Regions from separate parts of the Streptomyces sp. Qhu-G9 genome, predicted to be linked through region 1. Evidence: riboswitches for the same ligand, from Rfam matches in the RefSeq annotation. Region 1 holds a riboswitch; each other region holds the start of a gene.

Region 1 (7,763 bases):
GGTCGGCGACCGGGTCGGCGGCGTCGTACCGCAGGAGGTTGTCCCGGCCGGAGAGGAAGCCGTAGAGAGCAGGTCCCTCGATGAGCGCGCCCACGTGCGGCAGCACGGCGCGCGCGGCGCGCGGCATGGGCCTGCCCAGGACGCGCGCCGTCCCTGAAGTGGGCTCGATCAGGCCCATCAGCATGCGGATGGTGGTCGTCTTCCCCGAGCCGTTCGGCCCGAGGAAGCCGAAGACGCTGCCTGCCGGGACGGCCAGGTCGAGGCCGTCGACGGCGAGCTGTCCGCCGCGGAAGCGCTTGGTCAGCGCGCGGGTGGCGATCACGGTGTCACCCGCGGCCACGGAGTCGTCCGTGGCCGCCGTGCCGTCCGTGGCCGCGGCGGCGCCCGAGGCCGCGGCCGCTTTCGCGTCCGCCGCCGTGCCGCCCGCCCCTGCCGTGTCCCCGTCCGCGGTGGACAGTTCCGCCATCGACTCCCTCGATTCGCCTTGCCCTCGGAGAAACCCGCCGTGACGGGCCGGCGGGACTACTTCGCCGCGTTGGCCGCCTTCACCAGCGCGTCCTTGGTGACCGCGCCCGCGTAGACCTTGCCGTCATCCGTGATCAGCGCGTTCACCAGGCGGGTCGAGAAGACCGTGCCCGAGCCGAACTTGCCGCTCACGTGGTCGCCCAGCGAGTCCAGGAAACGGCCCGCGTCGCCCCCGCCGGAGCCCTCCGACGGAATGCCCTCGCCACCCGTGTCGAACTGGGCGATGGAGCCCCAGCCCTCACCGATGACGTCAAGGCCCTGGAACTCCTTGCCCAGGTCCTCGCCACGCTCGGGGCGTGCCTTGTCGCCCTTGTCTCCCTTGTGGGCGTTGCCGTCCTTGCGTGCCGGGCCCTCGGACTTCAGCTCGTCGCCCTCGGTGACCTTCGTGCCCTTCGGCGGGCTGAAGTCGAAGGTGGAGGCCGCCGGCTTGGCGAAGTCGACCTCGGTGAAGCCCGCGTCGACCACGGCCGCGCCACCGCTCGCCGGAGTGAGCGTGAACTTCAGCGGCAGGCCGGTCTTCGCGTCGACGGCGATGGAGATCGCGCCGACCGTCGAACCGGACTGCTTCGGCTTGATCAGCAGCTTGTAGGCGTCACGGCCGGCGACCTGCGCCGTGCCGTCGACGGTCACGGACGTCGTGCTGTCGACCGCCTTCAGCGCCTCGTCGGCCAGGGCCTTGGGCGTGGCCGGCACGTCCTCGGGCCTGCCCTTCGTCCCCTTGTCGGCGGAACCGGACGAGCCGTCCCGCATGTGGTAGGCCTCGTTCGACGCGCTGTCGTACGCCCACACCTCGTCGCCGTTGCGGATCACGCTGTACTCGGCGGCCTTGTCGAGCAGGGACAGCTTCTGCTTGTCCTCGCCGTCGGCCGCGACCCGCAGCGTGTGCGTACCGGACGCCAGTTCCAGCAGCTTGGACGACGGGTCCGCGGACGAACCCGAGCCGTCGCGCCCGCCCATCCCGCCGCCGAGGCTGCTCTCCAGACCGCCGAGGCCCGGCAGGCCCAGGTCCGTACTGATCTTCACCGTGCCGGACAGCCGCTGCACGTCCGACGCGGCGATCTTCTCGATGAGCTGCTGGGCGCTGACATCCGGCAGGTCGGGGTCTCCGGAGCCGGCGAACGCCGGGACCAGCCCGATGGTCGCCGCCGCCACCCCCACCACCGCAACGGGAACGACGTACCGCGCGGCTTTGCGCCGGCCGGCGCGCATGTCGTCGGCCTCGTCCCCGGTCGTGCTGTCGTCGGATTCGTACGGTGCCATGTGTGCCCTACCTCCGTCGTCGGCGGCGGCTTACCGTCCACGCACTCGTCCACCCCTGGCCGCCATTGTCACCCGAACTCCTGTGAAGTGGTGTTTCCAATCTGACCAAATCGGCCGGAGGAAAGCGTCAGACCTCGGAGCCAACTCCGCCTACACCTGCGGTATGACATGGGGGGACGGCGCCTCCCCCGACCCGTAGGGGTCGTGTAGGGGAGACACCGTCCATGTAACTCGCCGTAACTCGCCAAGCCGCCCACCCGATGGGGTCCTGAGGCTCGTTGGGGTCCTGAGGAGGGAGGCGCGCAGGTTCAGGTCAGCCCGCCCGGTGCACCACCGCGTCGCACAGCTCCACCAGAGCCGCCTTCGCGTAGCACTCCGGGAGCGGCGCCAGCGTGGCGCGGGCCTCCTCCGCGTACCGCACGGTGTCGCGGCGGGCCTGGTCCAGCGCGGGGTGGACGCGCAGCCTGGCCAGCGCCTCCGCATGCCGTGCGTCGTCCGTCAGGTCCGAGGCGAGCAGCTCGGACAGGGCGATGTCCTCGGCGAGCCCGAGCCGCTCCACGCGCTCACGCAGCAGCAGGACGGGCATCGTCGGAATGCCCTCGCGCAGATCGGTGCCCGGCGTCTTGCCGGACTCGCGCGAGTCGCTCGCGATGTCCAGGACGTCGTCGGCGAGCTGGAAGGCGACGCCGAGCCGCTCGCCGTACTGCGTCAGCACGTCGACGACCGTCTCGTCTGCGCCCGACATCATCGCGCCGAATCGTCCCGCCACGGCGATCAGCGAGCCGGTCTTGCCGCTGAGCACGTCCATGTAGTGGTCGACCGGGTCACGCCCGTCACGCGGTCCGGCCGTCTCCAGGATCTGGCCGGTGACCAGCCTCTCGAAGGCCTCCGCCTGGATGCGTACGGCCTCGGGACCCAGGTCGGCCAGGATGTGCGAGGCACGCGCGAAGAGGAAGTCTCCGGTGAGGACGGCGACCGAGTTGTCCCAGCGGCTGTTGGCGCTGGGCACTCCGCGGCGCACGTCCGCCTCGTCCATCACGTCGTCGTGGTACAGCGTGGCGAGGTGGGTCAGCTCGACGACGACCGCCGAGGGCACGATGCCCGGCGCGTACGGGTCACCGAACTGGGCGGCGAGCATCACGAGCAGCGGCCGGAACCGCTTGCCGCCCGCACGCACGAGGTGCTGCGCGGCTTCCGTGATGAACGGGACCTCGCTCTTGGTGGCCTCGAGCAGTCCCTCCTCGACAGCCACCAGTCCGGCCTGGACATCGGCTTCGAGAGCCTGGTCCCGCACGCTCAGCCCGAACGGCCCGACGACGGTCACGAGGGTCTCCTGTCTGCTGACGCTCTCAACGGCGGTCTCTGGATGCTCTGGGTGTGCTGGGTGCTGTGGGTGTTTGTCGATGTGTCGCTGCTGGCACTCAAGTCAGCGTATCCGGTCGTCTTTCGATCACGATGAGCGCCCGCCCGTCACCCGCCACCACCCTGCCTGACACGCTCCACCTGGTCCCTTTTGCCCCGTCGGCCAGGCCGGGCGGCATCGGAGCACGAGGGGTATGTTCCCGATCTGGCGATACGACCGATACGACTGATATGTCCTGAAAGAGGAAGTCTTTTCCGGGCGTGATCGGTCTTGTCCGACAGTGCGTCCGAAATCGGCCGCGCTCCCGTTTCTGGTCCAGGGCCCCAGGACGGGCGGGCGAGCGGGCGGGCGGATTCGCCCTGCCGCCGGAGACCGGGCGTCACGCAAGCCCCCTGACCGTTCCGAGGCTCCGGGTGGCGACGGGCTCGCTGTCCTCCACGAGATCTCCGGCGGCTCCGCTCGTGATCACCGCGGCGCCCCGGCCGCGTCGCACGACGCACCCGGTCCACTGAGGTGACGCCCATGGGCATGCGTACGCCCTTCCCCTACGAGGCCCACGAGGCCTACGAGACGACTCACGCTCGGCCCGCGAAGCATGCTCGGCCCGCGAAACGACTCACGACGATGTCCGCGTTCCCCTCACGGACGGAACCAAGCGCCACGCGCGCGTGGCGTCCCCTCGGCGCCGAACCCGAACCCGAACCGGAACCCGTACCCGCGCTTCTCGAATACCTCCCCCTCCCGCCCTGCTGACCGGACACGCCCGGGAGCTGACAGATCGTCACGGTCGCGATTCGACGGTTCCCCGGAAATCGGGTTCTACGGAGAACGTGATGCACGGAACCGAACGCCATCGACCGCGCCCTTTCTCCAGCCATCGCATCCGACTCGCCGCCTTCCCCGCCGGGCGCCAACTCCTCTGCCACGGCGGACGAAACGCATCCCGGATGCCCTGCACCGACCGGTCCTGCCGTGGGAGGCGAGTGTCGAGCCGCACTCCGAAATCACCTGCGGTGAGGCGGACTTCAGAACCCACGGCGAGGTGGTCCGCGAGCCGGCGGGAAGATGGTGTTCCACGGCACCCGGGGAAGGGATTCCACGAACAGGGGAATGACTTCGCGGGCTCCCGCACTCGCCCACCAGAACCCCGAACAGGCGGGACGAAACCGACCGCATGGGGCAAGAGCCAAGGGTGACACGGGAGTTGAGCGATGGCGGGAAATCGCTCCTGTGCCGACACGGTTTTGCGCGGCGGAGTGAACGAGTCGTGATTGACCGAGGAATTCCTGACGCACCTCGGCGAAAGAAAGATCGACCGTCCCCGCGGGAGAGCACTGGGAATGGCGCGGCGATCCGTCCGGCGTTCCGCACAGCGGAAATGCGGCGATCCCGCACCTCCACAGCCCTCCCCCGCGCGCCGAAGGAGGAAGGCGATCACCGGTGATCGCTGACGCTCACCGACACCCATCAGCACTCATCAGCACCCAGTCGACACCGTCCGGCGCCGGACGGCGCCGTCCGGCACTCGTCCAGTCCGGCATATCACCTTTCTTCCGGACATACAGCATTCGATACGACCCGCAAGTCGCTAGAACCTCCCGAAGACGACCGAGTTGCCCGTATTGCTGAGCGGTTTCCCTAATTCCCCATGTGCGCCAGTGAATTGAGTCACGCTCACTCAAAGTGATCATTTCGCATGGCCGGCCGATTTCCCTTCACGGAAAGCAAGTTGAACTTTGCCTTCCGAATGGATCAAGGGATATACGCCCGACAAGGCCGGTCATAACCGCTGCTGTGCGAATTCGGGGCTTGTTCACGGCATGTGCTCTCGCATACGTTCACGTCACTCCGGACGGATCGCCTAATCCTGCCGCCGCCCGGAAATCCCACCCACCCATTGACTCGCGTACGGCAGGAGCGGGGGACCCAGGTAAGCCGTCGGTCCGGATATCGGATCGACTAGGGGTTTAGTCGCGTACAGCACGCGGCCGGGCATCTCCCGCCCGAACCCGACAGCTCACCTCGCAGGCGTCGGAGAGGAATTCGGCATGGCCGCACGAGGTAAGCACCGCCGCCCCAGAACGAGCCCCCTCACCCGTGGCATCGTCGCCGCCGGGACGGGCGGCGCCGCGCTCGCACTTCCCCTCGTGGGGGCGACCGGCGCCCACGCCGCCCAGCCGGCCCAAGCGGCACAGTCCGCTCCGGCCGCGGTCCCGCAGGTCTCGCTGATCACCTACAAGGTGGTCTCGGGCGACACCCTGTCGAAGATCGCGAAGGCGCACACCAAGGGCGACTGGAAGAAGCTCTACAAGGCCAACCGTGCGGTCATCGGCAACGACCCGGCACTCATCCGCCCGGGCCTCAAGCTGACCGTGGGCACCAAGAACGCCCAGACGTCCGCCAAGACGGCCAAGGCGACCACCGCTTCCACCGTCACCCCCGCCTCCGCGAAGACGTACGCGGACAACCTCGACGGCTGGATCAGGGAGTCGCTGGACGTCATGGCCCAGCAGGGCATCCCGGGCACCTACAACGGCATCCACCGCAACATCATCCGCGAGTCGTCCGGGAACCCGCAGGCCCTGAACAACTGGGACTCCAACGCGGCCGCCGGTACGCCGTCGAAGGGGCTCCTCCAGGTCATCGACCCGACGTTCACCGCGTACCACGTGCCCGGGACGTCACTGGACCCCTTCGACCCGGTCGCCAACATCACGGCGGCGTGCAACTACGCCGCCGACAGGTACGGCTCGATCGACAACGTCTTCGGAGCCTACTGACCGGCACCCGTGGCGACCCCCTGGCCTGTTCCCCGGCCGACCTGCTGACCTGTTCGCTGTCCCGCCTGCCGACCGACATGCCGGCCCGTCCGGCTGTCGGCGCGGTCGGCGTCGGCCCGGTCGGCGTCGGCCCGGTCGGCGTCGGCCCGGTCGGGGGAGCACAGCCGCTCCAGGACGACCGCGATGCCGTCGTCCTCGTTCGAGAGTGTGATCTCGTCGGCGACGGCCTTCAGTTCGGGATGCGCGTTCTCCATCGCGACTCCGTGCGCTGCCCAGTCGAACATGGGGATGTCGTTGGGCATGTCCCCGAAGGCGATGGTCTCGGCCGACGTCAGGCCGAGGTGTCTGGCGGCCAGCGCGAGACCCGTCGCCTTGGTGATGCCGCATGGCTGGAGTTCGACGGTGCCGGGACCCGACATCGTCACGGTGGCGAGGGAGCCGACCGCTCCGCGGGCCGCGGACGCCAACTCGTCGTCGGAGAGAAGAGGATGGCGCAGCAGCACCTTGCTGATGGGCGCCTTCCAGAGGTCGTCGCGGTGCAGCACCCGTACCGCCGGGAGCGTCGGATGCGGCATCTCGTAGCCCGGCTCGATGAGGGTGAGGCCGTCGACCCCGTCCTGATCGACGGCCGCGTACACCTCGCCGACCTCCGCCTCGATCTTGCCGAGAGCCACCTCGGCCAGCTCGCGTTCGAGCGTGACGGACCACACCATGCGGTCGGCCCCGGCGTCGTACAGCTGCGCACCCTGCCCGCACACCGCGAGTCCCTGGCTGCCCAGTTCGTCCAGCAGCGGCCGTACACGCGGAGCGGGGCGTCCCGTCACCACGAGGTGACGGGCGCCTCTCCCGACCGCCATCGCCAGCGCGGCGCGTGACCGGTCCGAGAGGGTGTCGTCGCCGCGCAGCAGCGTCCCGTCCAGGTCAGTGGCGATAAGTGAATATGCAATCGGTGCGGCCATGATCAGAGAATACGGATCGGAGGCCCCAACGACTCGACGGGAACCGGACGTCGTTCGGCACCTCGACCGCCTCACGCGTCACCGTATGTCCCATCTGGACCCGGTAGTTCGGGCTAATCCCGTGACATATCAACCGCCCCACAGGCCCCGTCGCACTCCCGTCCGCGACTGCCCACCCCCATGCGCTCCTGTCCACTCCCACGCGCCCCTGCCGTCTCCATCCGCCGGGTTCGGTTCGCCCTCGAACGGACATCACGAACTCCTTGGGCACTGCACACGAACGGCGCCTCCCCGTAACGTGTGCCCCACCCACCCGGAAAGCGAGGCAGCACCCGATGCCCCCCTTCGATGTCACCGAGGGCGATCCCTTCGGCCCGCACAATCTTCCGTACGGCGTCTTCTCCCTGAGCGGCTCCGAACACCGCAGCGTGGGCGTCCGGCTGGGCGATCACGTCCTCGACGCGGGGGCCGCTGCGGTGGAACTCGGCTCCCCGTACGCCTCCCTGCTCGCCCGCCCCTCGCTGAACCCGCTGCTCGCGGCCGGCCGCACGGCGTGGTCGGACGTGCGGCGCGCGCTCACCGCGTGGGTGACGGTGCCCGCCCACCGCGAGGCCGTCGCGCCCCTGCTCCACCCGCTCTCCGAGGTGACCCTCCACCTCCCCTTCGAGGTCGCCGACTACGTCGACTTCTACGCCTCCGAGAACCACGCCCGGAACGTCGGCCAGATCTTCCGTCCCGACGCCGAGGACTCCCTCACCCCCAACTGGAAGCACCTGCCCATCGGTTACCACGGCCGGTCGGGCACCGTCGTGGTCTCCGGGACGGACGTCGTACGCCCCGCCGGCCAGCGCAAGGCCCCGGCGGACCCGGCGCCGG
Region 2 (7,763 bases), 7.9 Mb from region 1:
GCCCAGCATCTTGTGCCGCCGGTCGCGCCGGAACCCGCGCGCGACCCCGGGCACCTCCGGGTCCCCGCCCTCCCCGCGCTCCCCGGGCGGGCGCGGCCCCCCGCCCGCGGCCGCCGGGGCGCCCGCGGGCACGGCGTCCCGCGGCTCGGCACCCGGGGCCGGGCCCGCCGCGGCGTGCTGCTGATCTGTCATACGTCCATGGTGACGGCCGAGGCGGCCCGGCGGCAGTCGGTACGACCCTGGCCGAACCCTGAGATCGACCCCGGGAACAACCCTCATACGCGGCGTACAGGCCGTCACGGCCCCTCCGGCGCCGTCCGGGAGGCCGGGTTTCGAAGATCAGGGGAGTCTCGGGGGTGGACCCTGATGCCCGGCGGCGCCCGGCATGTGAACATCGATGGCATGCCGGAAGCCGCAACTCTGACCGTCGAGGACCCGCGGCCTCCGCGCAAGCTCTACCGCAGCAGCGACGGACGCTGGCTCGGGGGCGTGGCGCGGGGGCTCGCGGGGCATCTCGGCCTGCCCGTGATCTGGGTGCGGCTGGTCTTCGTGGGCCTGTTCATGGCGGACGGCCTGGGAGCCCTGCTGTACGCGTCGTTCTGGTTCTTCGTCCCGCTCGGCGTCGGCGGCGTGGACGCCCAGCGGCCTCCCGCGCTCGCCACCGAGACGGCGCCCGACGGCCGCCGCAGGCTCGTCGCCCGCAAGCCCGACAAGGGCCAGATCGTCGCGCTGCTCGCCATGGTCGTGGTGGCCATGATCTTCGTCGGGAACGTCGATCTGAGCGGCGGGGCCAAGGCCTACCTCTGGCCCACCGTCCTCGTCGGCGCGGGCGTGGCCCTGGTCTGGCGCCAGGCGGACAATGCGCGGCGGGCCCGCTGGATGGAGGCCGGCCGCCGCAAGCGCACGATCTCACTGCTCCGCTCCGCGGCCGGGGTCCTGCTCGTCGCCGCGGGAGTCTCCGGGATGTTCGTCCTGCAGGGCTCCGCCGCCCACCTCGGTTCGGTGCTGCAGGCCGCGCTCGCCGTCCTCGTCGGGATAGCGCTGCTGGCCGGTCCGTATCTCGTGCGCATGACCCAGGACCTCTCCGAGGAGCGCCTGATGCGCATCCGCGCGCAGGAGCGGGCCGAAGTCGCCGCGCACGTCCACGACTCGGTGCTGCACACCCTGACACTGATACAGCGCAACGCGGAGAACGCGAGCGAGGTCCGGCGCCTCGCCCGCGCCCAGGAGCGCGACCTGCGCAACTGGCTCTACAAACCGGAGGGCACCGGCAAGGACGAGGCGGAGGAGCCCGACACCCTCGCCGAGGCCGTCAAGCGCAGCGCGGCGGAGGTCGAGGACAAGCACGGGGTTCCCATCGAGGTCGTGGTCGTCGGCGACTGCCCCCTCGACGACAGGACCGGCGCCCAGATGCAGGCCGCGAGGGAAGCCATGGTGAACGCGGCCAAGTACGGTGGCGAGGGCGGCGCGGTGCAGGTCTTCGCCGAGGTCGAGGGAAGGACCGTCTTCGTGTCGGTCCGGGACCGCGGTCCCGGATTCGACCTGGACTCGATACCCGCCGACCGCATGGGCGTCAGAGAATCGATCATCGGCCGCATGGAGCGCAACGGCGGGACGGCGCGGCTGCGCGCGGTGCCGGGCGGCGGCACGGAGGTCGAGCTGGAGATGGAGAGGGCGGAGACATGAGCGACGCGAACGAACCGACCGGAGCGGCCGGGCCGGACGCCGGTGCGCCCGGCGCGGGCGCGGCCGGCGCCCCCGATCCGGCCGTCACCGGCCCCGGACGACACGTGCGCGTGGTCCTCGTCGACGACCACCGCATGTTCCGTACGGGAGTCCAGGCGGAGATCGGGCAGACCGAGCGGACCGGCGTCGAAGTGGTCGGCGAGGCCGCGGACGTCGACCAGGCGGTCACGGTCATCACCGCGACCCGCCCCGAGGTCGTCCTCCTCGACGTGCACCTGCCGGGCGGCGGCGGGGTCGAAGTCCTGCGCCGCTGCTCGCCGTTGATGGCCGACGCCGAGCAGCCGGTGCGGTTCCTCGCGCTGTCCGTGTCCGACGCCGCGGAGGACGTCATCGGTGTGATCCGCGGCGGCGCCCGTGGCTACGTCACGAAGACGATCACCGGCACCGACCTCGTCGACTCCGTCTTCCGCGTCCAGGACGGCGACGCGGTCTTCTCGCCCCGCCTGGCCGGCTTCGTCCTCGACGCGTTCGCGTCGACCGACGCCCCGCCCGTCGACGAGGACCTCGACCGCCTCACCCAGCGCGAGCGGGAGGTCCTGCGCCTCATCGCCCGCGGGTACGCGTACAAGGAGATCGCCAAGCAGCTGTTCATCTCGGTGAAGACCGTCGAGTCGCACGTGTCGGCGGTGCTGCGGAAGCTGCAGCTGTCGAACCGGCACGAGCTGACGCGGTGGGCGACAGCGCGACGGCTGGTCTGACGGCAGGGTTCCACCGCACGGTCTGGAAGTCCGTGCGGTCGACGTGCCGACCTGCTCCGCGGCGCGACGCAGGTCGGCCGGGCCGCGGTCCCGGCCGGTGGGGGCCGCGACGCCTGCGGCGAGGCAGGCCCGCTCACGCCACGCGAGTGGCCCCCGCGAACGGCATCTCGTCGATCGGCGCCACCCGCACCGGCGCCGACGGGTTGGGCGCGTGCACCATCTGTCCGTTGCCCACGTACAGCCCCACATGGCTGATGCCCGAGTAGAAGAACACCAGGTCCCCGGGCTGCAGTTCGGACCGGGACACGCGTCGGCCCGCGTTGATCTGCGCGTACGTCGTCCGGGGCAGCGAGAGGCCCGCGGCGCGGTACGCGGCCTGCATCAGACCCGAGCAGTCGAAGGCGGCGGGGCCCGTGGCACCCCACACGTACGGGCTGCCGAGCTTCCCGTAGGCGTAGGAGATCGCCGCCGCCGTACGGGAGTTGGGCGCCTGTGCGGAGCTACCCGCGCCCAGGTCGCGCGGCGCCGGGGCGGATCGTGAGGCGCGGGCGGTGTCCGCGTCGTCCGCACCGATCCGCGCCCGGTCCTCGTCCGACAGCCCCGACAGGAGCCGGCGCGCCTCGCCCAGCTTCCCGGTGACCGTCTTCTTGTGCCGCTTCAGTTCCGCCTGCTGCGCCTTCAGCGACGTGAGCTCGACGTGCGCGGCCCCGCGCAGCTGCTCGATCTCGCGCAGCTGGGTCCGTACGCGCGAAACCGTCGAGGCCTGCCTGTTGCCTGCGCGCTCGGCGAACGCGGCCCCCTCCAGGTACTGGTCGGGGTCCGAGGAGAGCATCAGTGCCAGAGAGGGATCGACGCCCCCGTCCCGGTACTGGGCGGTCGCCAGCGAACCGAGCGCGTCCCGCTCGGAGTTGAGCCGCTCCGTCTTGCGCGCGGCCTCGTCCTGCAGGGTGCCGAGCCGCCCCGCCGCCTTCCCGGACTTCTCCTTCGCCCCGTTGTACTTCTCGGTGGCGACCTCCGCCTCCTGGTACAACTTGTCGACCTTGGCCCTCACCTGAGCCGGCGTCAGCTCGGGCGAAGCGGCTCCGGTCCCGTCGAACCCGGTCGCGCTCGCCGCCCCCGCGAGGGCGATGGTGAAGGCGGTACGGGCCGTACCACCGCCGAGTGAGCGCTGTCTGGGCTTACGGTGCGCTGCCACGTGCGATCCACGTTCCTTCCGTACGGCCGCCGGGACACGATGTGTCCGAGGCGGCGGTTCTCAGGGGCCGGTTGCACGTCCGGCGGCGGCCCGCACAGGGGGAGCGGGACGCCGCCGGACCCTTCTCGGCGGTGGCGCCGGCAGCCGCCCCTGGCCCGGGCGGTTGTGGTGGGAAGCCGGTCACCTCGGGAAGGACGCTAAACCTGGTGATGTGCCCGGGGTAACGGCATGTACGGAAGTGGTGACAGTCGGGCACGGGCTGACCGGATGCGACCGCGATCCGGGCCAGGCGCCACCGACTTGGCGCGATGGGCTGACCGAAGCGCGGATTGCGGGGGAGCGGCACGCAGGACGGTGCTATGGGCTCCGCCAGGGGGTGCCGAGCAGGCTGCCGCAGGGGTGTCCGGACCGGGGTGGTGCGAGGCGGTATCCGGACGTCCGGTTAGGGTCCGGGCTCATGGACGTACTCATTCATGTCTTCGTCGCCCTGCACATCATCGGCATCGCCTCCCTGCTGGGCGGATTCCTCACCCAGATGAGGGCGATGGGCGACGGCACGGCCCGCTTCACCCCCGCGATGCTCCACGGCGCGCTGACCATGCTGGTCACCGGCGCGGTCCTCGTCGGCCTGAACCAGGCCGACGACCAGACCGTCAACAACATCAAGATCGGCGTGAAACTGGCGCTGCTGGTCGTGATCCTCGGCCTCGTCTACGTGAAACGCGACGAGGAGAGGGTGGAGAAGGAACTGTTCGGCCTGGTCGGGGCACTGACCACGGCGAACATCTTCATCGCGGTTCTCTGGACCTGATCTCCGGCCGGGCCTGATCCCGGGCCGGACCGGGGCACGCGCGCGTGCCGTGCCCCCCGTCGTGCCTCCCGCCCCGAGGGCCCCTGGGCCCCCGCCCCGAGCGGCGCCTCTACGCCGGCCGCACCACGCTGTGGATCGGCATGTAGTAGACCGACTCCTCGCGGACGTACGAGCCCGGCTTCGGGGCGTGGATCATCATGCCGTCGCCGATGTAGACGCCGACGTGGCTGATGTCGTCGTAGAAGAAGACGAGGTCACCGGGCTGAGCGCTGTTCAAGGAGACCGTCGAACCGGTCTTGACCTGGTCCCACGTCGTGCGCGGGAGGGTGACACCGGCGGCCTTCCAGGCGCCCTGGGTGAGGCCGGAGCAGTCGTACGAACCGGGGCCGCTCGCGCCCCAGACGTACGGCTTGCCGATCTGGGCACGGGCGAAGGCGAGCGCCTTGTCGGCCTTGGCGGTGGAGGCGGAACCCGGGCCGGCGCCCGGCACGCCTCCCGTTCCCGTGGAGGTCCCCGTGCCGGGCTGGGCCTGTGCGGCCGCCTCCTGCCGCCGGCGGTCCGCGTCGGCCGCCTGCCGCCGGGCCAGTTCGTCGGCCCTGCGACGGGCCTCCTCCTGCTTCTCCCGCTCGATCGCGGCGAGCCGGACCCTCTCCTCGGCGGTCAGCTTCGAGAGGAGCGCGCGGGCCTCGGCGAGCTTCCGCTGGACATCGGCCTTGGACGTCTTCAGCGTGCTCTGCGTCGTGGTGAGCGTCTCCAGCCCCTCGGACGCCTCCTGCCGCTTCTTGGTGGTGGCGGCCTGCTGCGTCGCGTAGTCGTCGACGGCCTGCTGCTGGCGGGCCGTCAGCCGGTTCATCAGCTGGGTCCGGTCGAAGTAGTCCTGCGGGTTGTCCGCGAGGAGGAGGGACGCCGAGTCGGGGGCGGAGGCTCCCGTGCGGTACTGCGCGGAGGCGAACGTCCCGAGGTCCTCGCGGGCGGCGTTGAGCTTCTCCGTGCGCTGCGCCACGTCGTCGAGCAGAGTGCCGACGCGCTTGCGCTGCTTGGTGGTCTTCTCCTTGGCCGCGTTGTACTTCTCGGTGGCCGTACCGGCCTGCTGGTAGAGGTCGTCGATCTTCTTCTGGACCTCCTCCGTGCTCGGCGTGGGCTCCGTGGCCGGCGAGGCGTCCGCCGTCTGGGAGAGCAGGGCCACCGAGGTCAGAGCCGCGGTGGCGAGGGCCGGGGTCCGTATGCCCATGGGACCGGGGGGCCGCGACTTGCGGTGTGGCGCCACGAGGGCGTCTCCTTCCGTGATCCGCCTACCGGGTTAGCTGTCGGGTTCGGGCGGGTGCTTCGGAAGGTTTGCCCTACGGTCCTTGTCCCGCGAGGGAGTCGGACCGATTCACCCCAGGATCGGTTGGGTCCCCGGTTCCGGCGGCCGCGAAGGCGTGCCGGATTCGGCGGAGTCCGCTCGGCCCGGCGATGTTCGCCGGTGCGGGTCGAGCGGCCTACAGGAAAGTTAGCCAATTCGTGTGGCTCCTGTGAAGTTTGATGTGCGAAATGCCCGATACATTTTCGTGACCTCGAAGTTTGATCTTGCCCTCCGGTGTCAATTGTCCCTGATATGTGCTGAGTTGTCCGGAGGGGTGGCTTCCGGTCGGCGAGGGCGTTGGCTTTCAATCAGCCAGAATTGGGCGGCAGCGCCGAACCGTGGAGGCGCGAGCGGGCAGGTGGTTCCACGTCGACGCGCAGGCCGGCTCGGCCCGCTCGGTGACGGAACGCGACTCGGTGACGGAACGCGACGGGCTCGATGGGGAGAGTGAGGGGCCGGGGGTGCCCGGTACCTGTGGGGCTCCCGCGTCCGGGGGGGCGTCGCCGGGTGAGGGCGGCCGCCGCGTTCGGATTCCGCCGAGTTTCCGGGGTGGCGGCGGGGTGTCAGTGGGGGCGCCTAGACTCGGAGAGCGATGAGCAGCCTCTTTGACGACAGCTTCCTGGCGGACCTCAAGCCCTCGCAGGCCCACGAGGAAGAGCCCCCGCCGCCGCCCGAGGACCAGGCGCCGGATCCCGTGCCGGACGACTTGTTCGGCGGTCGCTTCGACGTGCCGCCGAGCAGGGAGGGGTACTACCGGGACGGCGCCTCCAGGCCGCTCGTGGACCCGGCCGCCCTCCTGGACGGGCTGAACGAGAACCAGCGCGCGGCGGTGGTCCACCACGGCTCCCCGCTGCTCATCGTGGCCGGTGCGGGCTCCGGCAAGACGCGGGTGCTCACGCACCGGATCGCCCACCTGCTGGGCGAGCGCCGGGTGCACCCGGGCCAGATCCTCGCGATCACCTTCACGAACAAGGCCGCGGGCGAGATGAAGGAGCGCGTCGAGCAGCTCGTCGGCCCGCGTGCCAACGCGATGTGGGTGATGACCTTCCACAGCGCGTGCGTCCGCATCCTGCGCAGGGAGTCGAAGCAGCTCGGCTTCACGTCGTCCTTCTCGATCTACGACGCCGCCGACAGCAAGCGCCTCATGGCCCTGGTCTGCCGCGACCTGGACCTCGACCCCAAGCGGTTCCCGCCGAAGTCCTTCAGCGCCAAGATCTCGAACCTGAAGAACGAGCTGATCGACGAGGAGGACTTCGCCGTCCAGGCCACCGACGGCTTCGAGAAGACCCTCGCCCAGGCCTACGCGATGTACCAGTCGCGGCTGCGCGAGGCGAACGCGCTGGACTTCGACGACCTGATCATGACGACGGTCAACCTCCTGCGTGCCTTCCCCGACGTCGCCGAGCACTACCGCCGTCGCTTCCGCCACGTCCTCGTCGACGAGTACCAGGACACGAACCACGCGCAGTACGCCCTGGTGCGGGAGCTCGTCGGCACCTCCGAGCACCCGGTCGACGTACCGCCCCGCGAGGACGACCTCCAGCCCGCCGAGCTGTGCGTCGTCGGTGACGCCGACCAGTCGATCTACGCCTTCCGCGGTGCGACCATCCGCAACATCCTCCAGTTCGAGGAGGACTACCCGAACGCGACGACGATCCTGCTGGAGCAGAACTACCGCTCCACCCAGACGATCCTCACCGCGGCCAACGCGGTCATCGAGCGCAACGAATCGCGCCGCCCCAAGAACCTGTGGACCAACGCGGGCGCGGGCGCCAGAATCACCGGCTACGTCGCCGACACGGAGCACGACGAGGCCCAGTTCGTCGCCGACGAGATCGACCGTCTCACCGACTCGGGCGACGCGAAGGCGGGCGACGTCGCCGTCTTCTACCGTACGAACGCCCAGTCCCGTGTCTTCGAAGAGGTCTTCATCCGTGTCGGCCTGCCCTACAAGGTCGTCGGCGGCGT
Region 3 (7,763 bases), 6.7 Mb from region 1:
CTCGAGGACGCGCGCGCCTTTTTCCGCACCTACTACGCACCCAACAACGCCGTGTTGTCGGTCGTCGGCGACATCGACCCCGAGCAGACGCTCGCCTGGGTCGAGAAGTACTTCGGCTCCATCGCCGGCCACGACGGAAAGCCCGCCCCGCGCGACGGTTCGCTGCCGGAGAACATCGGTGAGCAGCTGCGCGAGGTCGTCGAGGAGGAGGTCCCGGCCCGCGCGCTGATGGCCGCCTACCGGCTGCCGGAGGACGGCACGCGCGCGTGCGACGCGGCCGACCTGGCCCTGACCGTCCTCGGTGGCGGCGAGTCGTCCCGGCTCTACAACCGGCTCGTACGCCGTGACCGCACCGCCGTGGCGGCCGGGTTCGGCCTGCTGCGCCTCGCCGGAGCGCCCTCCCTGGGGTGGCTCGACGTGAAGACGTCGGGCGATGTCGAGGTGCCGGTGATCGAGTCCGCCGTCGACGAGGAGCTCGCCCGGTTCGCCGAGGAGGGGCCCACGGCCGAGGAGATGGAGCGCGCCCAGGCACAGTTGGAGCGCGAGTGGCTGGACCGTCTCGGTACGGTCGCGGGCCGCGCCGACGAACTGTGCCGGTACGCGGTCCTGTTCGGTGACCCCCAGCTTGCCCTGACCGCCGTCCAGCGCGTCCTGGACGTCACCGCCGACGAGGTCCGGGAGGTCGCCAAGGCCCGCCTGCGCCCCGACAACCGCGCGGTGCTGGTCTACGAGCCGGTCGCCCCCGAAGAGGCCGAGGCCGCCGACGGCACCGACGCCGCCGCTGAAGACACCGACGAGGAGGCGGCCAAGTGACCGAGCTCGCCACGATGGACTTCCACCCGCAGCCCCAGGCCGGCGAGGCCAGGCCCTGGGCCTTCCCGGCACCCGAGCGCGGCGCGCTCGGCAACGGCCTGACGGTGCTGCGCTGTCACCGCCCCGGCCAGCAGGTCGTCGCCGTCGAGATCCTCCTGGCCGCCCCTCTGGAGGCCGAGCCGAAGGGACTGGACGGCATCGCCACGATCATGGCGAGGGCCTTCTCGGAGGGCACCGACAAGCACTCCGCCGAGGAGTTCGCCGCCGAGCTGGAGCGCTGCGGCGCCACGCTCGACGCCCACGCCGACCACCCGGGCGTGCGGCTCAGCCTCGAAGTCCCCGTCTCCCGGCTGCCCAAGGCGCTCGGCCTTCTCGCGGACGCGCTCAGGGCGCCCGCGTTCGACGACGGCGAGATCGAGCGGCTGGTGCGCAACCGGCTCGACGAGATCCCGCACGAGACCGCCAACCCGGGCCGCAGGGCCGCCAAGGAGCTCTCCCGGCAGCTCTTCCCGGCGACCTCGCGCATGTCGCGCCCCCGCCAGGGCAGCGAGGAGACGGTCACCGCGATCGACTCCGCGGCCGTACGTGCCTTCTACGAGAAGCACGTACGCCCCGCCACGGCCACCGCGGTCGTCGTCGGTGACCTCACCGGCGTCGACCTCGACGCGCTGCTCGCGGACACGCTCGGTGCCTGGACCGGATCGCAGGCCGAGGCGCGCCCCGTGCCGCCGGTGACCGCCGACGACACCGGCCGGGTGATCATCGTCGACCGCCCCGGGGCCGTCCAGACGCAGTTGCTGATCGGCCGCGTCGGCGCCGACCGGCACGACCGGGTGTGGCCCGCCCAGGTGCTCGGCACGTACTGCCTCGGTGGCACCCTCACCTCCCGCCTGGACCGCGTCCTGCGCGAGGAGAAGGGATACACCTACGGCGTGCGGGCGTTCGGCCAGGTGCTGCGCTCCGCCCCGGACGGGACGGGCATCTCGATGCTCGCCATCAGCGGCTCCGTGGACACCCCGAACACCGGCCCGGCGCTCGACGACCTGTGGAAGGTGCTGCGCACCCTCGCCGCCGAGGGACTGACGGACGCCGAACGCGACGTCGCCGTGCAGAACCTGGTGGGCGTGGCGCCCCTGAAGTACGAGACCGCGGGCGCCGTCGCGGGCACGCTCGCCGACCAGGTCGAGCAGCACCTGCCGGACGACTTCCAGGCGACGCTCTACCAGCAGCTCGCCGCGACCGGCACCGTGGAGGCCACGGCGGCCGCGGTGAACGCCTTCCCGGTGGACCGTCTGGTGACCGTCCTCGTCGGAGACGCCGCGCAGATCGAGGAGCCCGTCAGGGCCCTCGGTATCGGTGAAGTCAGCGTCGTGACAGCGGAGTAGGGACCGGCAGTCGCAGCAAGGACCGTCGGCAGGCCGGGGCCCGGGTGACTCAGGAGTCGCCCGGGTCTCTTCTTGCGCCGAGTCTCCTGTGGTTTGTCCGTATTGGTAGAGAGGTTGCCTGTCTGCCCTGTGGCATGCGCTACAAAACCCGTGATCCGTTTGTCTATTGAAAGTGGCGACGTTTAGCTTCAGTCCGGCTGTTCGTCAGGCAGTGCGCCGCGTCCGCGGCACCGGACAGTCATCGCCGAGTCCCCGTACGGCGCGAGCCAGGGGAGCCGGGGACCCATACGTAGTCCCTGGGGTGAATCGGACGCCCTTCCCGAAGGGGGTCCGTAGGAGACCTTCCTGCTCCGAACCCGTCAGCTAACCCGGTAGGCGAGAAGGAAGGAAAGGATCAGCCACTTCATGGCGTTCACTCGCGCCACCGGGAAGCACCGTCGTCCCAGCAGCATGAAGCGCGCGACCCGCAGGACGGTGGGCGTCGCCGCACTCGCCACCACCGGTGTCGTAGGCACTCTGGCCGCCCCGGCGTTCGCCGCCGAGAGCTCGGTCGAGCAGACCGGCCTCACCAAGGCCGTCATCATCGGCGACTCGGTCGCCGAAGAGATCGACGCGCAGGCCGCCGCCCAGCAGCAGGCCGCCGACGAGGCCGCCGCCCGCGAGAAGGCCGAGGCCGACGCGAAGAAGCGGGCCGAGGAGGCCGCGGCGAAGGCCAAGAAGGAGCGCGAGGTCAAGGTTCGTGCCGCCCGCGAGGCCGAGCGCAAGCGCCTCAACGCGTACGTCTCGCCGATCACCGGTTCGTACGTCTCCACCGGCTACAAGGCCGGCGGCGCCGTCTGGTCCTCCGGCAGTCACACCGGCATCGACTTCCACGCCGCCAGCGGCACCGCCGTGCGCGCGGTCGGCTCCGGCACCGTGGTGGAGGCCGGCTGGGGCGGCGCGTACGGCAACCAGGTCGTCATCAAGATGACCGACGGCACCTTCACCCAGTACGGGCACCTCTCGTCCATCGGCGTCTCCGTCGGCCAGACGGTCACTCCGGGACAGCAGATAGCCCTCTCCGGGGCGACCGGCAACGTCACCGGAGCGCACCTGCACTTCGAGGCGCGCGCGACCGCGGAGTACGGGTCCGACATGGACCCCGTCGGATACCTCCGCTCGCACGGCGTGAACGTCTGACGGCACGACGCGTCGGCGCACCTCCGTCGAAGGCCCTGGCTCATTGAGCCGGGGCCTTCGCGTGCTCCGGGGCCTTCCGGGCTTCTTCCCGACCGTTCCCGGTCTCTTTCGCACCGGACGACTGCCTGTTCAGAGACGTGATGTGTCCAAAAAATAGCCATGGATTCCGGGCTGCCATCGGAATTTCCCGCTCACTGCAATAGAGTCACCGAACAAGCGTCGATCGACCGCGTTTCGCGGGGATTAAGGCGGAGGTCCGGTCATGCGTATTCCCGCGCGCTCGGTATGCACGGCGATTCGTGACGACATCGTCGCGGGTGTCTACGAGCGCGGCAGCCGGCTCACCGAAGAACTGCTCGCGCGTCGTTACGGCGTCTCGCGGGTCCCCGTGCGCGAGGCGCTGCGCACACTGGAGGCGGAGGGCTTCGTGGTCACCCGCAGACACGCGGGCGCGTGCGTGGCGGAGCCCACGGAGCAGGAGGCCGCGGACCTCCTGGAGATGCGCATGCTGCTGGAACCGCTGGGTGCCGCCCGTGCCGCGCAGCGCCGCACCGAGGCGCACCTCAAGGTGCTGCGCGGCCTGGTCAGACTGGGCCAGGAGCGGGCCAGGAGGGGTAACAGCGAGGATCTGCGCTCACTGGGGGGCTGGTTCCACGAGACGCTCGCGCAGGCCTCGGGCAGCCCGCAGCTGACCTCGACGCTCGCCCAGCTGCGGCACAAGATCGCCTGGATGTACGCGGTCGAGGCGCCCGCGCATCCCGCCGAGTCCTGGACCGAGCACGGGGCCATCGTGGACGCCGTGGCCCGGGGCGACAGCGACCGTGCCCGGGCGGTCACGGCACTGCACACCGAGCGGGCGACGACCGCGCACCGGCTGCGCTTTCCGGGCCGAGACCGCGTCGAGCGTGTGAGGACTTCGCAACATCCCGTAAACACGGCGGGCCTGCGGCATTAACAGTGGCGCCGTATACAAAGAGGGATATTCGGCAGGGGCATATTTCTGATGCCCATTTTCCCGCGTGCCCGGAATTGCCGAGCACGTGATTTCTGCGTGCACGGAAATCGAGTCCCGGATTGCACGCGAATAGCGCCGACGGGAAGATCTGTGACGGATGCCGACGGCACTCCACCAGGGCCGGACGTCGTGCGCAGCCGGGGGCCGGTCGTCTCCACGCGGGCCGGGACCGGACCATGGTGCGGAAACGGCGGAGCCGCGTCGCCCGGGGTGGGGGGACGCGGCTCCGCCGCACGTGATGCGTGGGGTCAGACCGTCTCGGGGAGCTCGTCGAGACCCTCGGCGACCAGCTTCGCCAGGCGGTCGAGCGCGGCGTCAGCGCCCTCGGCGTCGGACGCGAGGACGATCTCCTCGCCGCCCTGGGCGCCCAGGCCGAGGACCGCGAGCATGGAAGCGGCGTTGACGGGGTTGCCGTCCGCCTTGGCGATCGTCACGGGGACGCCGGAGGCCGTGGCCGCCCGGACGAAGATGGAGGCGGGACGGGCGTGAAGGCCCTCGGCCCAACCGACGTTGACGCGGCGCTCAGCCATGTGATGCTGCCCTTCAGGTGTCTCACGGTTGTCTAGACCATTGTTTCATACGGTGGAGCCTGCTTGAAGCGACCAGGAGCCCGGCCCGGCCAGACCCCGGCCCGACGTGGCCCCGGGCGGCTCCGATCCCCAAGACTGCCCCGCGCCCTGCCCGGACGCGAGCCCGCCCGCGCGGGACGAGAACCCTGGGAATCCGGGGGGACGCGAGCCCGCCGTTGTCGGACCCGAGCCGTACTCTGGGCCCCATGCAGACCTCGTCGGACCGGCACGAGTACCCCGCTCACTGGGAGGCCGACGTCGTCCTGCGCGACGGCGGCACCGCGCGCATCCGGCCCATCGCGGCCGACGACGCCGACCGCCTCGTCAGCTTCTACGAGCAGGTGTCCGCCGAGTCGAAGTACTACCGCTTCTTCGCGCCGTACCCGCGCCTGTCCGCCAAGGACGTCCACCGCTTCACCCACCACGACTTTGTGGACCGGGTGGGACTCGCGGCCACCGTCGGCGGCGAGTTCATCGCCACCGTACGCTACGACCGCATCAACGCCGACGGCCTGCCCGCGTCCGCCCCCGCGGACGAGGCGGAGGTCGCGTTCCTCGTCCAGGACGCCCATCAGGGCCGCGGTGTGGCGTCCGCGCTGCTGGAGCACGTCGCGGCCGTCGCCCGCGAGCGCGGCATCCGCCGTTTCGCCGCCGAGGTGCTGCCCGCCAACAACAAGATGATCAAGGTGTTCACGGACGCCGGGTACCAGCAGAAGCGCAGCTTCGAGGACGGCGTCGTACGCCTGGAGTTCGACCTGGAGCCCACCGACCGCTCCCTCGCCGTGCAGCGCGCGCGGGAGCAGCGCGCGGAGGGACGCTCCGTCGCCCGGCTCCTCGCACCCGGCTCGGTCGCCGTCATCGGCGCGGGCCGCGCGCCCGGAGGAGTGGGCCGCAGCGTCCTGGACAACCTCCGCGGGGCGGGGTTCACCGGGCGCCTGTACGCGGTGAACGGGGCACTTCAGGAGAAGGAGCTCGACGGCGTCCCGGCGTACCGCTCCGTGCGTGACATTCCCGAGCCCGTCGACCTCGCCGTCGTCGCCGTTCCGGCCGAGCGCGTTCCCGCGGTCGTCGCCGAGTGCGGTGAACACGGCGTGCAGGGCCTCGTCGTGGTCTCCGCGGGGTACGCCGAGAGCGGCCCCGAAGGCAGGGAGCGCCAGCGTGAACTCGTGCGCGAGGCGCGTACGTACGGGATGCGCATCATCGGACCGAACGCCTTCGGCGTCATCAACACCTCCCCCCGGGTACGGCTCAACGCCTCGCTCGCACCCGAGATGCCGCGCGCCGGACGCATCGGGCTGTTCGCCCAGTCCGGCGCCATCGGGATCGCGCTGCTGTCCCGTCTGCACCGGCGCGGCGGCGGGGTCACCGGCGTGACGGGCGTGTCCACCTTCGTGTCCTCGGGCAACCGCGCCGACGTGTCCGGCAACGACGTCCTTCAGTACTGGTACGAGGACCCGGACACCGATGTCGCGCTCATGTACCTCGAATCGATCGGGAACCCGCGGAAGTTCACCCGGCTCGCGCGACGCACGGCGGCGGCGAAGCCCCTGGTCGTCGTCCAGGGCGCGCGGCACGGAGGGGCAGCGCCCCAGGGGCATGCCGTACGGGCGACCCGTCTGCCCCACGCGACGGTGTCCGCCCTGCTGCGGCAGGCCGGCGTCATCAGGGTGGACACGATCACGGAACTGGTCGACGCGGGGCTGCTGCTCGCCCGCCAGCCGCTCCCCGCCGGGCCGCGCGTGGCGATCCTCGGAAACTCCGAATCGCTCGGGCTGCTCACGTACGACGCCTGTCTGGCGGAAGGGCTGCGCCCGCTGCCCCCGGCCGATCTGACCACGGCCGCCTCGGCGGGGGACTTCCACGCCGCGTTGTCGCACGCGCTGGCCGACGACGGCTGTGACGCCGTGGTGGTCACCGCGATCCCGGCCGTGGGGGAGGCCTCGGCGGCCGACGCCGCCCTGGCGGAGGCCCTGCGTTCCGCCTCGGCGGCGGCTCCGGCGAAGCCGGTGCTCGTGGTGCACGTGGAGCTCGGCGGCCTGGCGGAGGCCTTGTCCGCAGCCGCCAGCACCGCTCCACAGCCAGGGGAGCCGTCTGGCGATCAGCCGGCCGTCCAGTCGGCCGGCCGGTCGGCCGAACAGCCGGCCGGAACGGGACCGGACGCCGGGGGCGGCCCCCACCCGTTCCGCTCCGCGGAGCGCCCGTCCGCACAGGGCGAGCGACGGACGCCCGACGTGGCGGCCCCCGAAGCGGAATCCCGTCTCATCCCCGCCTACCCGGCTGCCGAGCGGGCCGTCCGCGCCCTCGCGGAAGCCGTGAAGTACGGCCAGTGGCGGCGCGAGGCCACGGATCCCGGGCGCGTGCCCGAGTACGAGGACATCGACGAGAAGGGCGCGGCCGATCAGATCGACCGGCTCCTCGGCGGCGGTGGCGAAGGAGCCGCGGCGGAGCCCGCGGTGGGGGAGGCCGGGCTCACGCTCGGCCCCGAGGACACCTGCGTGCTGCTCGGCCGGTACGGCATCGGCGTCCGACGTGCCCTGCCCGCGCCCACGCCCGGAGAAGCGGTGGCTGCGGCGGAGAGCCTCGGCTACCCCGTGGCGCTGAAGACCACCGCCCCGCACCTGCGGCACCGCGCCGACCTCGGCGGCGTACGGCTGGACCTGGCGGACGAGGAGCAACTGCGGCGGGCGTACGCGGAGTTGACCAGCCTCTTCGGGAAGCCCGAGGAGCTGCGCCCGGTGGTGCAGGGAATGGCGCCACGCGGCGTGGACACGGTCGTACGCGCGGTCATCGACCCGGCGGCGG

Evidence for each region. Region 1 has a riboswitch for cyclic di-AMP ahead of O1Q96_RS04870 (LysM peptidoglycan-binding domain-containing protein). Riboswitches for the same ligand answer to the same signal wherever they lie in the genome.
Region 2: another riboswitch for cyclic di-AMP. It lies ahead of O1Q96_RS40145 (C40 family peptidase); the one in region 1 lies ahead of O1Q96_RS04870 (LysM peptidoglycan-binding domain-containing protein).
Region 3: another riboswitch for cyclic di-AMP. It lies ahead of O1Q96_RS34945 (M23 family metallopeptidase); the one in region 1 lies ahead of O1Q96_RS04870 (LysM peptidoglycan-binding domain-containing protein).

Annotation. Positions count from the first base shown of each region.
Region 1 covers NZ_CP114283.1:706,860-714,622, reverse strand. The annotation lists gene O1Q96_RS04885 (ABC transporter ATP-binding protein) at 1-466, opposite strand, end outside; gene O1Q96_RS04880 (LolA family protein) at 523-1,785, opposite strand; gene O1Q96_RS04875 (polyprenyl synthetase family protein) at 2,099-3,109, opposite strand; cyclic di-AMP (ydaO/yuaA leader) riboswitch at 5,030-5,194, shown strand; gene O1Q96_RS04870 (LysM peptidoglycan-binding domain-containing protein) at 5,197-5,928, shown strand; partial or broken gene O1Q96_RS04865 (HAD family hydrolase) at 6,090-6,887, opposite strand; gene fahA (fumarylacetoacetase) at 7,223-7,763, shown strand, end outside.
Region 2 covers NZ_CP114283.1:8,653,196-8,660,958, reverse strand. The annotation lists gene O1Q96_RS40170 (PspC domain-containing protein) at 1-192, opposite strand, end outside; gene O1Q96_RS40165 (ATP-binding protein) at 403-1,686, shown strand; gene O1Q96_RS40160 (LuxR C-terminal-related transcriptional regulator) at 1,683-2,444, shown strand; gene O1Q96_RS40155 (C40 family peptidase) at 2,578-3,639, opposite strand; gene O1Q96_RS40150 (hypothetical protein) at 4,097-4,450, shown strand; gene O1Q96_RS40145 (C40 family peptidase) at 4,560-5,717, opposite strand; cyclic di-AMP (ydaO/yuaA leader) riboswitch at 5,725-5,896, opposite strand; gene pcrA (DNA helicase PcrA) at 6,388-7,763, shown strand, end outside.
Region 3 covers NZ_CP114283.1:7,443,527-7,451,289, reverse strand. The annotation lists gene O1Q96_RS34955 (M16 family metallopeptidase) at 1-813, shown strand, start outside; gene O1Q96_RS34950 (M16 family metallopeptidase) at 810-2,198, shown strand; cyclic di-AMP (ydaO/yuaA leader) riboswitch at 2,431-2,591, shown strand; gene O1Q96_RS34945 (M23 family metallopeptidase) at 2,604-3,377, shown strand; gene O1Q96_RS34940 (GntR family transcriptional regulator) at 3,640-4,332, shown strand; gene O1Q96_RS34935 (HPr family phosphocarrier protein) at 4,641-4,922, opposite strand; gene O1Q96_RS34930 (bifunctional acetate--CoA ligase family protein/GNAT family N-acetyltransferase) at 5,168-7,763, shown strand, end outside.